2 regions of the Kaistia sp. MMO-174 genome follow, and region 1 is predicted to be linked to the other one. Evidence: riboswitches for the same ligand, from Rfam matches in the RefSeq annotation. Region 1 holds a riboswitch; the other holds the start of a gene.
What was found. A riboswitch is a leader RNA that binds a small molecule or an ion and turns the genes downstream of it on or off. The one in region 1 is predicted to bind thiamine pyrophosphate.
Positions count from the first base shown of each region.

Region 2: another riboswitch for thiamine pyrophosphate. It lies ahead of thiM (hydroxyethylthiazole kinase); the one in region 1 lies ahead of WFK98_RS21175 (ABC transporter permease).

Region 1 is NZ_JBBCUO010000006.1:90,210-97,481, reverse strand. Features, by position in the region: gene WFK98_RS21180 (ABC transporter substrate-binding protein) at 1-246, opposite strand, end outside; gene WFK98_RS21175 (ABC transporter permease) at 274-1,071, opposite strand; TPP riboswitch at 1,136-1,241, opposite strand; gene yegS (lipid kinase YegS) at 1,294-2,211, opposite strand; gene WFK98_RS21165 (hypothetical protein) at 2,239-4,119, opposite strand; gene WFK98_RS21160 (adenylosuccinate synthase) at 4,169-5,461, opposite strand; gene WFK98_RS21155 (mucoidy inhibitor MuiA family protein) at 5,612-7,267, opposite strand.
Region 2 is NZ_JBBCUO010000001.1:773,729-781,000, reverse strand. Features, by position in the region: gene WFK98_RS03370 (DHA2 family efflux MFS transporter permease subunit) at 1-131, shown strand, start outside; gene WFK98_RS03365 (MDR family MFS transporter) at 310-1,809, shown strand; gene WFK98_RS03360 (glyoxalase superfamily protein) at 1,888-2,454, opposite strand; gene aceB (malate synthase A) at 2,639-4,234, opposite strand; gene thiE (thiamine phosphate synthase) at 4,338-4,979, opposite strand; gene thiM (hydroxyethylthiazole kinase) at 4,979-5,815, opposite strand; TPP riboswitch at 5,881-6,003, opposite strand; gene WFK98_RS03340 (helix-turn-helix domain-containing protein) at 6,171-7,154, shown strand; gene WFK98_RS03335 (TMEM175 family protein) at 7,240-7,272, shown strand, end outside.

The DNA.
Region 1 (7,272 bases):
GATCGCGATATCGGCCTGGCCGGCGGCGACGAGGCGCGGCGGCGCGCTGGCGTCGGCAGGCGCGATCATCTCGACGTCGAGGCCGTGCTTCTCGAAGAAGCCGCCCTCCTTGGCGATCACCAGCGGCGCATGGTCGGGATTGTAGAACCAGTCGAGCAGGACGGTCAGCTTGTCGGCCGCCTGGACCGGGCCGATCGTCAGGGCAGCGGCCAGGCCGAGCGCCGCGAGCCGGAGGAAGGGTTTCATCGACGTTTCCTTTGCAGGTCGAGGGGATTAGCGGATGGTTTCGGGCGCCCAAGGGGCGATATGGCGCGTGGCGATCTCGACCGCGGCGCGCACCAGCACGGCCATGGCGGCGAGAAGCGCCAGCGCGGCGAAGACGACGTCGGTCTGCGCCCTGCCGTTCGCCATCAACATGGCGTAGCCAAGCCCCGACGAGGCGCCGACCCATTCGCCGATCAGCGCGCCGACGGGCGCGTAGACAGCGGCGACGCGGAGTCCGGAGGCCAGCGCCGGCAGCGCGTCGGGGATGCGCAGATAGAGGATTTCCTGCCAGCGCCTGGCCCGGTAGAGGCGGCTCAGGTCGATCAGCCCGGCATCGGTGCGCGCCAGCCCGTCATGGAAAGCGGACGCGACCGGAAAGAAGATGGCGATCGTCGCCATGACGATCTTCGAGCCGATGCCGAAACCGAACCAGAGCACGAGCAGCGGCGCGATGGCAAAGACGGGAAAGGCCTGGGTGACGATCAGCAGCGGCATCAGGATGCGCCGGATCGCCGGAACGAAGGTCATGACCAGCGCCAGCGCGACGCCGGCGAGCGCACCGGTAACGAGGCCTGAGATCGTCTCGATCAGCGTGGTGACGGCGTCGCGGCGCCAGAGATCGGGCCGCTCGACGAGGGCGCGCCAGACACGCGCGGGCGGCGGCAGCATGAAGGGCGGCGGCGCGAAGACGACGATCACGATCTGCCAGATGGCAATCAGGGCGACGGCGACGGCGAGCCCGCGCGCGAGGCCGCCGGCCCAGCCATGCCGTCGCACAGTTCCCTCAAACTCTGCCCTTGCCACCATGGCGAAGCCGCTCCTCCGAAGATCGGACGAGGCCATGCGCATGGCGATGGAAACGAGCAGACGTCGTGAACCAGCTTCCCGTCCCTTCGCCGGCATGACCCGGATCAGGTTCGAAGGGTTCGGCCCCAGGCCATCTCAGCTCGCGTTCGCGAACACCCCTCGGAATGGGGCGAGCATGGCCGAGGATGCTTCCCCGTGCAAGGGGCCGGCAGAGCGGAGCTGCTATGCGGTGCCGTCGAGCGGGGTGGAGCCGAGGTGGACGCGAAGGGAGGCGGGCCGGCACTCGACGCGGAAATGCCGCGTCTTCACCGGCTCGCCATCGAGATTGACGTGCAGTTCCTCGTGCGAATCATATTCGATCCAGGCGCTGCGGGTCCTGATCTGGATGTTCTCGACGGCCGCCGCGCCCTGCCGCCACAACTGCGTGAAGGCTTCGAGCCGAGCATCGCCGGTGAGTTCCGGCAGGATGGCGAGGTCAAGCAGGCCGTCGTCGATGCGGGCTTCCGGGCAGAGCACGATGCCGCCGCCGGCCTGGCGGCCATTGCCGATCGCGAGCGCCAGGAAGCTGCCTTCCCACTCGAAGCCTTCGGCGCGGAAGCGGCCGCTATTGGCCGAGAGCTCGCGAAACCGGGTGACGCCGGTGACGACATAGGCGAGGCCGCCGAGCCGGCTCTTCAGCTCCGGATCGGTCTCGACGGTGACGCGCGAGCCGAAGCCGCCGGAGACGAGATTGACGAAGACGCGACCGTTCAGGCTGCCGACATCGATCCGTCGCGCCGGGGTCGTGGTGACGAGCCGGAGCGCCGCCGTCAGGTCGTCGACGGGAATGCCGGTGGAACGGGCGAAATCATTGGCGGTGCCGAGCGGCAGGATGCCGAACGAGCAGCGTTCCGGCGGCTCGGCCGCGAGCGAGGCGGCGAACACCTCGTTGACCGTGCCATCGCCGCCGCCGGCGACGATGCAGTCAATCGCGCCCTTGCGCGCTTCCGCGACGGCCTCGCGGGCGAAACGACTGGCGTCGCCCGCCTCCCAGGTCACGCGGACCTCGACAACATGGCCATCGGCGCGGACGGCGCCGACGGCCTCACGCACGCGCGGATCGCGCGCCGCCTTGCCATGCAGGATGAGCCGGACTTTCATGGTTCATCCCGCGAGGTTGGCGTGGCGCTACTTGTTGCCCCAGGCGGTCATCGCCTTGTCGAAGACGCGCTGGCCGGGTGTGCCCTTCTCGAAGGTCAGGATCGCGCGCTGGTCGTTGTTGTAGACGATCGGCAGGTCGATCCAGTTGCGCTCACGAAGCAGCGCGACGTTCTGCGCCATCGGCTGGGCGTCGTTCGAGAAGGCGATCCAGAAGAAGCCGTCGGCGACCTTGGCAGCGGCGCCGTCGAGCGGCTGGCCACGCGATTCCTCGGTCGGCTTCATCACCAGTGCCGGCACCGACTTGACGCCGCCGCCGGCGAAATTCGCCGGGGTATCCACGACAATCTCGACCAGATGGCTCGCCGGCAGCGCGCTGTCATTGTTCTTGCGGATGTTCAGCGTCACCTTCATGCCCTTCTCGGGCACGTCGAGATTGGCCTGGATCTCCGGGCCGTTCGGCGAATTGGCGTTGAACTTCCACGTCACATTGGCCGGAACCACCTTGACGTTCTGGGTGCCGTCGGTCGGCTGTTCGTAGAGGATTGCCTTCTGCGCGACGAGCGACTCATCAGCCGTTCCGGCCGCGGGCGCCGCGGCGGGAGCCGAGGCCGCCGGGGCCGTATCGGCCGGCTCGGCCGCGGCCGGCGCCTGGGCCGGGGCGGCGGAGCCGGTGCCCTCCGGCGTCATCACGCCGGCGAGCGGATCGGCTTCCTCGCCATCCGACGAAGGCTGGGCATCGACCGTGCGGACCGACTTCGCCGGCGCCTCTTCCGCGGCGCCGCCGCCGAGGCGATCGGAATTCTTGCTGCTCGCGGGCGCCGAAAGCGTCGGCGGCGCGTCCTCGTTCGACGCGGTCTTGGCGCCGGTATCGGAGGACGAGATCAGGTCGCCGATCACGTCCTTGACAACGCTGCGCTGCGACCAGACCAGCGCCGCGATGCCGCAAAGCATCAGCGCGATCAGGACCAGCAGAATGATCGTCGGCCAGCGCGAAGGCTTGGTGCGCTCGACATAAACGGCGGGACGCTCGGCAGCCTCGCGGTTGCGCTCGCGACGCGACGGACGGCGCTCGCGCGGCTCGTCGAAAGCGTCATTCCCCATCGGCGTGGCGCGCAGCGGCTCGGGCGCCCAGTCGGCGTCGGCGCTGAAATGACGGCTGTCGTCATGGTCGTGGTCATGTTCGAGATCCGCGTCGAAGCGGGGCTCGTCGGCCGGTTCCGGCGCCGACATCGTCGGCTCGCGACGGCCCTGCGGCGCGGCGCGATCATAGGCGCTCGGGCGCGTGGGCGAGACCTGCGGCCATTGCGGCTGCACCGGCGGCGGCTGGCGCGAAGGCTTCTGCGGCGGCTCGGGCTCGTGCCAGTCGGCCTCGATCTCGGGCTCGGACGCATGCGCCTCGTCGGCCTCGTCATGGAAGAATTCGGCCTCGGCGGCCTGCGGCGGAGGCGCTACGGGCGCCGGGGCCGGCGTCGGCGCGGCGGGCTGCTGACGCGGCGGCTCGGCGGCCGGACGCGGGCGGGCCACGACCGGCTGCGAGGCCGGCGTCGGCAGGGGCGGCGGAGGCGGCGGCGGCGCGATCTCCGCCTCCAGCTCTTCTTCGAGCTGTTCGACCGGCTCCGGCTCGACCGGCTCGGGCGTGACGGCAAGCGCCTCGGCAACGGCCGCCGCGGCGCTGACGCGGACCGGGGCCGGGCGCGCGGCGCTCGCCTCGCGCTCGACCTTGCGGATCGCCTCTTCCAGTTCCAGGCGCTGGCGCGAGATCTCGGACGTGGTCAGGGGCGGGTCGATGGACTTCAGCTGTCCGATCAGCGCCGTGCGCGCCTTGTCGTAAACTGAACGACGCGCGTCGCCGGATTCGCTCTCGAACCCGGAAACCGCCTTTTTCAATACCGCGTAATAGTCGGTCATCGTCCCATTCTACTAACTACGTCCGAACCGGCGCCTGCGATCGACAACCTCAGTCCTGAAACGGATCCTGAACCAGAATTGTATCGTCTCGTTCCGGGCTGGTCGACAGGAGCGCAACGGGCGCGCCGATCAGTTCCTCGACGTGACGGACATATTTCACGGCCTGCGCCGGCAGATCGTTCCAGCTACGGGCGCCGGCGGTGGAATCCTTCCAGCCTTCCAGCGTCTCGTAGATCGGCTCGACCCGGGCCTGCGCCGCCTGGGATGCCGGGAGATAGTCGATCTCGCGGCCGTCCAGCCTATATCCAACGCAAATCTTGATTTCTTCAAGGCCGTCGAGAACATCGAGCTTCGTCAGCGCGATTCCGGTGATGCCGGAGGTGCGGATCGTCTGGCGAACCAGCACGGCGTCGAACCAGCCGCAACGGCGCTTGCGGCCCGTCACCGTGCCGAATTCATGGCCGCGCGTGCCGAGGAAATCGCCGACTTCGCCGGTCTGCTCGGTCGGGAACGGACCCTCGCCGACGCGCGTCGTGTAGGCCTTGGTGATGCCGAGCACGTAGCCGACGGCACCCGGGCCGACGCCCGAACCGGTCGAGGCCTGGCCGGCGACGGTGTTGGACGAGGTGACGAACGGATAGGTGCCGTGGTCGATGTCGAGCAGCGCGCCCTGCGCGCCCTCGAACAGGATGCGCTTGCCGGCGCGACGCTCGCGGTCGAGCAGCTGCCAGACCGAATCCATGAACGGCAGGACCTTGTCGGCGACCGAGGCGAGCTCCTCGTAGAGCGTCTCGGCGAGGATCTCTTCCTGGCCGAGGCCACGGCGCAGCGCATTGTGGTGCGCCAGCAGCCGCTCGATCTTCTCGCGCAGCGCCGGCAGGTCGGCGAGGTCCATGACGCGGATGGCGCGGCGGCCGACCTTGTCCTCATAGGCCGGGCCGATGCCGCGCTTGGTGGTGCCGATGCGGGTGCCGGCATTGCTGTTCTCGCGGAAGGCGTCGAGTTCGCGATGCAGCGACAGGATCAGCGCGGCGTTCTCGGCGATGCGGAGATTGTCGGGGCCGACCTTGACGCCCTGCGCCTCGAGGCGGCCGATCTCGGCCACGAGCGCATGCGGATCGACGACGACGCCATTGCCGATGACGCCCATCTTGCCCGGACGCACGACGCCGGACGGCAGCAGGCTGAGCTTGTAGGAGACGCCGTCGATGACGAGCGTATGGCCGGCGTTATGTCCGCCCTGGAAGCGCACGACGATGTCGGCGCGCTCGGAGAGCCAGTCGACAATCTTGCCCTTGCCTTCGTCGCCCCATTGCGATCCGACGACGACTACATTCGCCATTGAACTTCCCTCTTCGACGTCAAGCCAATTGCTGATGCCACGCTGCGCGGCACGCGATAGGACTCACCCCGGCGAGCCGCCAGGACGAGGCGCGCGGACTATATAGACTCCATCTGCCCCGCGCGACCCCCGCGAGAGCATCTCAGCCCCTCAATTCTCCCAGAATACGTCCTGATCCGCCGGCCAACGCACGGCAAAGGCGTTCAAGATCTCTTTTGTTTCGCCGGCGGCATAATCATAGCGCCAGGCAACCACGCCGCGCGCCCCGTCGACGGCGCTCTCCGTCGGCGGCGTCGCCTCGGCGAGCGACTGCACGGTGATGGCCGCCGCCTCGGAAACCGGCAACTGGTCGAGCACGACGATCGCCATCGGGCGGGCGTGGCGGTTTTCGACCTTGATGCGATAACGCCGCTCGTCGGTCTTCTCCGACGAGATCAGCCCGCGCTCGCCGGTCTTGCGGTCGAGCGTCGTTCGCGTGACGCTCACCTTGTCGTCGATGCCGAATCCGAGCGTCAGTTCGCCATCCGGCGCGACGAAACCGAGCGGAACCGTGCCGACGAAGACGCCATCACGGTAAAGCACGGCATTGCCGCCGACATAGGGCGCGCCGGACCGGTTCTTGAACAGCGCCGTCAGGAAGGCGGCATCGCTCACCGCCGGCACCGCGCGCACCTCGATCGTCGGCGCCAGGGTCTCGGTCGCAATCCGCACCGAGCGATTGCCCTCGCCCGAGGCGATCGAAACCGGCTCGGCAATCCGGTATTCGGCACGGAAATCGCCGAAATCGGCGACGGCCTCCGCCTGCCCCACCGCCTCGGCATCCGCGCCACCCGCGGCCATCTTCCGGGATGGCGCCATCGGGGCGGGGGCCGGCGGCGCGATGGCGAGCGATTCGCGCGCCGGCTCCTGGACGAAGCGCGGCATGAAGCGAACGACGCTCTCATAGAGCTCGGGCGGCTGCGTGCCTTCGGCCGGCCGTGTCGTCGACAACGTCAACGCCACGCCGGACCAGTCCTCGCCGGTCTCCTGATGCAGCTCGGCCCGCCGGATCAGTTCCAGCTTCGGCTCGGCCGCCGTCTCGCCCAGCGCCAGCGAGATGTCGTAGGCGGGGCTCCATCCGGCCGACTCGGTGCGGTAGCCGAGCGTCAGCTGGCCCGTCGCCGGCTGGTCGGCCTGCAGCTCGATCCGCGCCGTCAGCTTCGGCAGGGACGGCGGCAGCGCATCCATCGCCTTCTGCCGCTCGGCGATGGTCTTCTCGACGCCGCGCTTTTCGATGCGAAGCGCGGCGCGCTGGCGGTCGATCTTCTCCCGCTCGAGCCCGAGGCCTTCGGCGGTCTCGACCCAATTGCCGATCGACTTGCCTTCCGCCATGCCCTTGGCGAGCCCCTCGGGCACGCTCTCGGCCAGCTGGTCGATGAACTTCACCCGGAGGTCGAGGGCGGCGAGCCGGTCGTCGAGCGCGGCGACCTGGTCGCGCAGCGCCTCGATTTCGACGGCGATCGACTGCCGGGCCGGATCGGCGCCGGCATCCGCCCTGCCCGGTCGCGTCTCGACGGAGCGGATGGTGACGCCGCCGGCGGCCATGCCCTTCACCCGCAGGCTGTCGGCGACCATGTCAGCCGGCAGATCGTCGGCCACCAGCACGCTGACGCCGGCCGGCACGGCGAACGTCGCCTCGCGCAGCACGGCCGCCCCCTGCGGATGCACGGTCACGGCGGTAACCCGGCTGCCGAGCGGCAGGTCGGCGGCAAGGGCGTGGGCGCTGCAGGCGGCAAGCGCCGCCACGGACAGAGCGAGGATCTTCATGGCCG
Region 2 (7,272 bases), on a different contig from region 1:
GCGAGGCCCTGGTGATGGCGTTCTCGGACGTGTTCCTCGTGCTCGCCGTCATCTTCGCGGGAATAGTCCTGCTGGTCCCGCTGGCGCAGAAGCCGCAGGGCGCACCGGCAGGCGGCGGGGGCGGCCACTAGGCCGTCCCAGTTCATCCTCCGGGCTCCCGCCACTCGCCCCTCGCTCGATCCAAGACCGCGGATTGAGATCGGCGGGCAACAGGACTAGTGTCGGGTGCCCTGGCTGAACCAGATTCCTCAGGCGCCCCTCTTGCCCGGCCCACCCCCGGCGGGCGCACAATCACATTGGCGATATTCCATGGATGCTTCCGTTTCCTCGCGCCCAGGTCCGGCTCCGCTCGACCATGCGACCGTTCGCTCGATCGTCCTCGGCGTCATGCTGGCCATGTTCCTGGCCGCTCTCGACCAGACCATCGTGGCAACCGCGCTGCCGACCATCGGCCGCGAGCTCGGTGACCTGCAGAACATCGCCTGGGTCGTGACCGCCTACTTGCTGTCATCGACGGCGGTGACGCCGCTCTACGGCAAGCTCAGCGACATCCATGGCCGGCGCACGGTACTGCTGATCGCCATCGCCATCTTCATCGTCGGGTCGATCGCCTGCGCGCTGGCGCCAACCATGACCGGGCTGATCCTCGCCCGTTTCCTGCAGGGTCTCGGCGGAGGCGGCCTGATCTCGCTGGCCCATACGATCACGGGCGACGCGATCCCGCCCAAGGAGCGCGCCAAGTACATGGGCTATTTCGGCGCCGTCTTCGCCAGCGCCAGCGTCGCCGGCCCGGTGCTGGGCGGCGTGCTTTCCGAGGCGCTGCACTGGTCGGTCATCTTCTGGATCAACCTGCCGCTCGGCCTCATCGCCTTCGCCATGACGTTCAACGCACTGAAGAAGCTGCCGCGCAACGATCGCCCGCACCGGCTCGACGTGGTCGGCGCCGTGCTGCTGGTGGCGGCGGCCGTGCTGCTGCTGCTGGCGCTGAGCTGGGGCGGCGTCAACTATCCGTGGGGCTCGCTGCCGATCATCTCGCTCCTGCTGGCCTCGGCGGCGGCGTGGGTGCTCTTCGTCGCTCGCGTCCTGACAGCGCCGGAGCCATTCCTGCCGGTCGGCGTGCTGCGCGACCAGGTGGTGGCGACGGCGACGCTCGCCGGCTTCTTCGGCATCGGCACCATGGTCGGCCTGTCGATCTACATGCCGCTGTTCTTCCAGTCGGTGCTGCATCTGTCGGCGGCGGAATCGGGCTTCGCGCTGATCCCCCTCTCGATCGGAACGGTGTTCGGCGCCCAGTTCTCCGGCCGCGTCATGGCCCGCGTCCAGCACTACAAGCGCTCGCCGACCATCGGCCTGGCCGTCGCGATGATCCTGACCGCCCTGCTCGCCGCCTTTGCCGGCCGGATGGACGTGATCTCGATCGAGATCGTCCTGGCCTTCATCGGCGCCGGCCTCGGCACGCTATTCCCGGTGACGATCGTGGTGGCCCAGAACGCCGTGCAGGCGCATCACCTCGGTACCGCGACGGCGACGATCAACTTCATGCGCTCGCTCGGCAGCGCCATCCTGGTCGCAGCCTTCGGCGCGATCTTCCTCGCCGGCCTCGGTGCGATCTCCGGCGGCGAAGGCGGATCGGTCGAGGCCAAGATTGCCGCAGCAGCTGGGGCCGGCATTTCGCTCGCCGGCGCTTTCCGTGGCGTGTTCATCGCGGCAACGATCTGCATCGCCATTTCGCTGGCGCTGCTCGCGATCATGGAAGAGCGCCCGCTGCGCAGCACCCGCGGCCCCGCCCCTTCGGCGGTCGAGGTCTAGACGCACAAGGCCCCAACCCGAGCGGTCGGGTTGGGGCGATTTTCGGAAGTCGCTCGCGCGCTGGAACACGCCGGACGACTACGGGCTTTCGGAATTAGCCTCATGGAAGCGGATGCGGTTGCCGAACGGATCCGGCACCTGCACCATGCGGGCGTCAAAGCCGGTATCCTGAAGCCCCGGGCGCGAATAGCCATACTTCTTGGCCAGAAGCTCGCGGTGGAAGGCCTCGATCCCGCGCATCCAGACGAACACGGTCGAGCCAGGGCTGGCGTCGCCGTGATGCTCGGAGAGATGCAGCACCGCGCCGGCGCGCGAGATCTGCGCATAGAGCGGCATGCCCTCGCCGTAGCGATGCTCCCAATCGACATGGAAGCCGAGGAAATCGCGATAGAATTCCATCGCCTTGGCGATGTCGAAGATCCGCAGGATCGGGATCACCCGAGTGAATTGCAATCCGTCCGCCGCGGCAGCCTTGATCGGGTCGGCTTCGGCGGCGATCGCCGCCGCGAGGACGTTCCAGTCGTCGAGCCCGAACTGGCGGGCTACGATCTCGAGCGTTTCGCCGTGGGTGAGTTCGATATCGCGCTCGGCCATCACCGCCCGCAGCGCCTTTGCCATGGATTTGGCATCGCGAAAATCGCGCATACAACCTGTTCCTTGCCTCAGGGCGAACGCAGTCACGTCAGTGCTTGCATTGCTGAGGCGTTCGCCGGGGCCAACGGATCAGGTTCGGTTCATCCGGTGCATTCACCATACCCCGAAGGGCGCAAGCGGCAGGCTGCACCAGCCTGCCGCGATCTTAGTCGACGCGGTCGACGCGTCAATCGGCTCAGTCGATCAGCTTGTAGGCCGGCACCGTCAGGAACGGCTCGAAGGTCTTGGCCGTCGAGAGCTTGGCGAACAGGCTGATCGCCTCGGGGAAGCGACCGGCGGCATAATTGTCCGGACCGACCTCACCCTTCACCACTTCCATCTCCTCGGCCAGCGCGCGGCGGAACAGTTCCTCCATCACCTTCTGGCCGTCTTCCAGCGTCGCCTCGAAGTTCAGCTGCTGCCAGATCTGGGCACGGCTGATCTCGGCCGTCGCCGCATCTTCCATCAGGTTGTAGATCGGCACCGCGCCGCGACCGCGCAGCCATGCCTCGATATACTGGACGCCGACGCGGATGTTGTGGCGCAGGCCCTCTTCCGTGCGGGTGCCGTCATGGATCGCGAGCATGTCCTTCTGGCCGAAGGAAACCTCCTCGCGCAGGCGCGAGAGCTGGTTCGGCGTCGGCATCAGGCGATCGAACACTTCCATGGCGACCGGCACGAGGTCGGGATGCGCCACCCAGGTGCCGTCATGGCCGGCATTGGCCTCGCGCTCCTTGTCGGCGCGCACCTTGGCGAAAGCCGCCTCGTTGGCCTCGGGATTGTTCTTGATCGGGATCTGCGCCGCCATGCCGCCCATGGCGAAGGCGCCGCGGCGGTGGCAGGTCTTGATCAGGAGTTCCGAATAGGCGAGCAGGAAGGCCTTGCCCATGACGACCTGGCCGCGATCCGGCAGCAGGAACGCCTTGTTGTTGCGCAGCGTCTTGATGAACGAGAAGATGTAGTCCCAGCGGCCGCAATTGAGGCCGGCCATGTGATCCTTCAGCTCGTAGAGGATCTCGTCCATCTCGAAGGCCGCCGGCAGCGTCTCGATCAGCACGGTCGCCTTGATCGTGCCATGCGCGAGGCCAAGCGCCTCCTCGGCATAGGTGAAGACCTCGTCCCAGAGACGGGCCTCCAGATGGCTCTCGGTCTTGGGCAGGTAGAAATACGGGCCCGAACCCTGCGCCAGCGCCGCCTTGGCGTTGTGGAAGACATAGAGGCCGAAATCGACCAGCGAGCCGGATGCGTCCATGCCGTCGAAGGTGATGTGGCGCTCGGGCAGGTGCCAGCCGCGCGGACGGATGATCAGCACGGCCGGATTGGCGCCGAGCTTGTAGGCCTTGCCGGTGCGCGGATCGGTGAAGTCGATCCGGTTTTCCCAGCGATCCCTGAGATTGAGCTGGCCCTCGACCATGTTGGCCCAGACCGGCGAGGACGCATCCTCGAAGTCGGCCATGAAAACCTTCGCGCCCGAGTTCAGCGCGTTGACGATCATCTTGCGGTCGACCGGGCCGGTGATCTCGACGCGACGATCCTGCAGGTCGGCCGGGATCGGCGCGACCTTCCAGTCGCCTTCGCGGATCGCCTTGGTCTCGGGCAGGAAGTCCGGCAGGCCGCCATTGTCGAAGAAGACCTGGCGCTCGTTGCGGAACTCGAGCAGGGCCCGGCGCTTGGCGTCGAACCGGCCGTGCAGTTCGGCGACGAAGGCGAGCGCCTCCGGCGTCAGGATCTCGTCGAAGCGGGGACCGATCTCCCCCTTCACAGCCAGACGTTCAGCGTTGGTGGCGGACATGACAACTCCTCGGTGGGAACGTTGGAGCGACTATGCCACGCCACCGTCTTCAACTGAACCTGCACGATCAGGGCAGAACTTGTTCCGAATTGGAAAAGGTCGCCTACTTGCCGCGATAGCGCGCGATCCGGGTGGAAAAATCGCGCGCTGCCGCCGCAGGGTCTTCCGCCGCGATGATGGCGGAGACAATGGCGAGGCCATCGGCGCCCGCTGCCAGCGTCGGTTCGACATGCTCCGGCTTCAGGCCGCCGATGGCGACGACGGGCAGGCCCACCGTCCTCTTGACGCGACCGAGATGCTCGAAGCCGATCGGATCCGGCGCATTCGGCTTGGTCGAGGTGGCGAAGACCGGGCCGACACCGAGATAGTCGATCGGGCCGAGTTCTTCCGGCGTCAGTTCGTGCATCTGCGCCGCCGACAGGCCGAGGATGCGATCCGGGCCGATCAGCTCGCGCACCTTGGCGACCCGCATGTCGCTCTGGCCGACATGCACGCCATCGGCGTCGACCGCCAGCGCGACGTCGACGCGATCATTGATGATGAGCGGGATGCCGCGCGGCCGCAGCAGGTCGACCAGCGCCGACGCCGTCGCGACGAAATCGCGGGTCGAACCCTGCTTGAAGCGGTGCTGGACGAGCGTGACGCCGCCATCAATGGCGGCGCGGACGGTCTCGACGACGCCGCGCGGCCCGGCAAGATCCTCGTCGGTGACGAGATAGAGCGAAAGATCGAAAGGACGGCTCATCAGACATTCACCTCTTCAACGGTCTTGATCGTGGCGTAACGCTCGAGCATGCCGGCATCGGCGGCGTGGAGCGCATCGCACAGTTCGGCGGGAAGGTGTCCCGGCCCGGTCACGCGCGCAGCGGCCGCGGCGCCGGCGGCGCCATAGACGGCGAGCGCCGCCACGGCGGCCTCGAAGGGCGGACGCACGGCCGCGAACGCCGCCACGGTCGCCGAAAGCGCGCAGCCGAGAGCGGTCGAAAGCGGCATCAGCGGACTGCCGCCGGTGACTGCCACCACCGTATCCCCGTCCGTGACGTAGTCGGTCTCGCCGGTGATGGCGACGACCGCGCCGCTGGCGCGCGCCAGCGCCTTGCCGGCTGCGAGCGCCGCATCGGACGAGGCGGTCGAATCGACGCCCTTGCCCCCTGCCCCGGCGGCTCCCGCCAGGCTCATGATCTCGCTCGCATTGCCGCGGATGATCGCCGGGCCGGCCCGGCTCATCTCGACGGCGAAATCGGTGCGGAACTTCGTGGCGCCGCAGCCGACCGGATCGAGGACCCAGGGCTTGCCGAGCGCCACCGCCTGCTTCACCGCGCGGCGCATGCCCTCGATCCATTGCGGCGACAGCGTGCCGATATTGATCACCAGCGCGCTGGAGATCGCGACGAACTCGTCGACCTCCTCGGCGGCGTGCACCATGGCCGGCGACGCGCCGACGGCGAGCAGCACATTGGCCGAGATCGTCATGGCGACGTAATTGGTGATGTTCTGCACGAGCGGACGGGCGGCGCGCATGGCTTCGAGCGCGCCGGCGGCGTCGGCGACCGTCAGGTGGCGATGTTGGGTGGGAGACAAGAATGGACGTCCTTTGCTGTGACGCAGGACGGAACGATGGCAAGGTCATCCAGGTGCGGAAGCATCCAGGCGCTTGACTCAATCCCTCCGCCGGCATGATCCGGATCAGGTTCGCGGGTTAGTCCAAAGACCTCTCAGCCAGGATCCGCCGGAAAATCCGATGGATCAGGGCACCCCGATGAGACGAGCGGACCCTATCACGGCTTGGCATCCAGGCAAGGGGCAAGCGGTCGTCAACGGACCTGCCGGGCCCTTGTGACCGCGGTCACGGCGACCTAACCTCGGGGCCTGCTAGCTTTCGCCTTTGCAATCCGCGTCCGGGCCGAGGCCTCGGCCGCCGCACGAGACCCGCCGCATGCTCCAGCCCTATCCCGGCCGCCAGCAGTTTTCCACGCAGGCCCTGCCCGCGAAGGACCGATTCCCCGTTTTCTGCGAGGAGATCGTCCGCCGCGCCGTCGCGCTCGACATCGTCCGCCACGACGACAGCCCGTTCGAAGGCGAGATCGAGCTCTGCCAGGCCGGCCCTGTCGATATCGCCATCATCTCCACCTCGCCGGCGAGCTATCTGCGCACGCCGAGCCTGGTGCGAGACGGCAACGACGCGCTGTTCGCCTTTCTCTGCGTCGAGGGACAAATGATGGCGACGCAGGGCGAGCCGCGCCGCATCGCTCCCGGCGACGGCCTTCTCTGCGACAGTTCGCAGACCGGCGGACTGCGCATGGAGACGGCGACGCGCTACTGGGGCGTGCGCACCTCGCGCGCCCACATCGCAACCCTGACGCCGCGCATCGACCGCCTCGCCGGCGCGCCGCTCGGCGACCATGCCTTCGCGCTGCGCCTGCTCACCAGCTACCTCGAAGGCCTGTTCAGCCATGGCGCGCCACTCGGCAATACGACCGCGCGCGTCTTCGGCGAACATCTCGTCGACCTGATCGCCGTCGCGCTCGGCGCCAGCGGCGAGGCGCGCGAGCAGGCCGAGGCCGGCGGCGTCCGCGCCGCCAGGCGCGCCACCATCCTGCGCGCCATCGAAAAGGAGAGCCACGACCCGAAGTTCAGCGCCGCCCGCCTGGCGGCGCGGCTCGGCATCACGCCGCGCTACGTTCACGTGCTGCTGGAAGAAACCGGCCAGACCTTCGCCGAGCATGTGCTGAACGCCCGTCTCGCGATGGTGCTGAAGCGCCTGCGCGACCCTGACGCCCGCCATATGAAGATCATCGAGATCGCCAGCGAAGCTGGCTTCACCGATCTCTCGCATTTCAACCGCAGCTTCCGCCGCCGCTTCGGCGACACCCCGACCGGAGTGCGGGCGATGAAGGCGCGCCTCTGGCTAGAGGCCTGACCAAGGCCTGCGCGATCGCCGAAGGGATGGAGCGGCGACGCGCAAAGGACTAGCGTGGCAGGGCCATGGCGACGGAGCGAGGGGCATGAACAAGAGCCGGATCGAGGCGTTCAGCGAC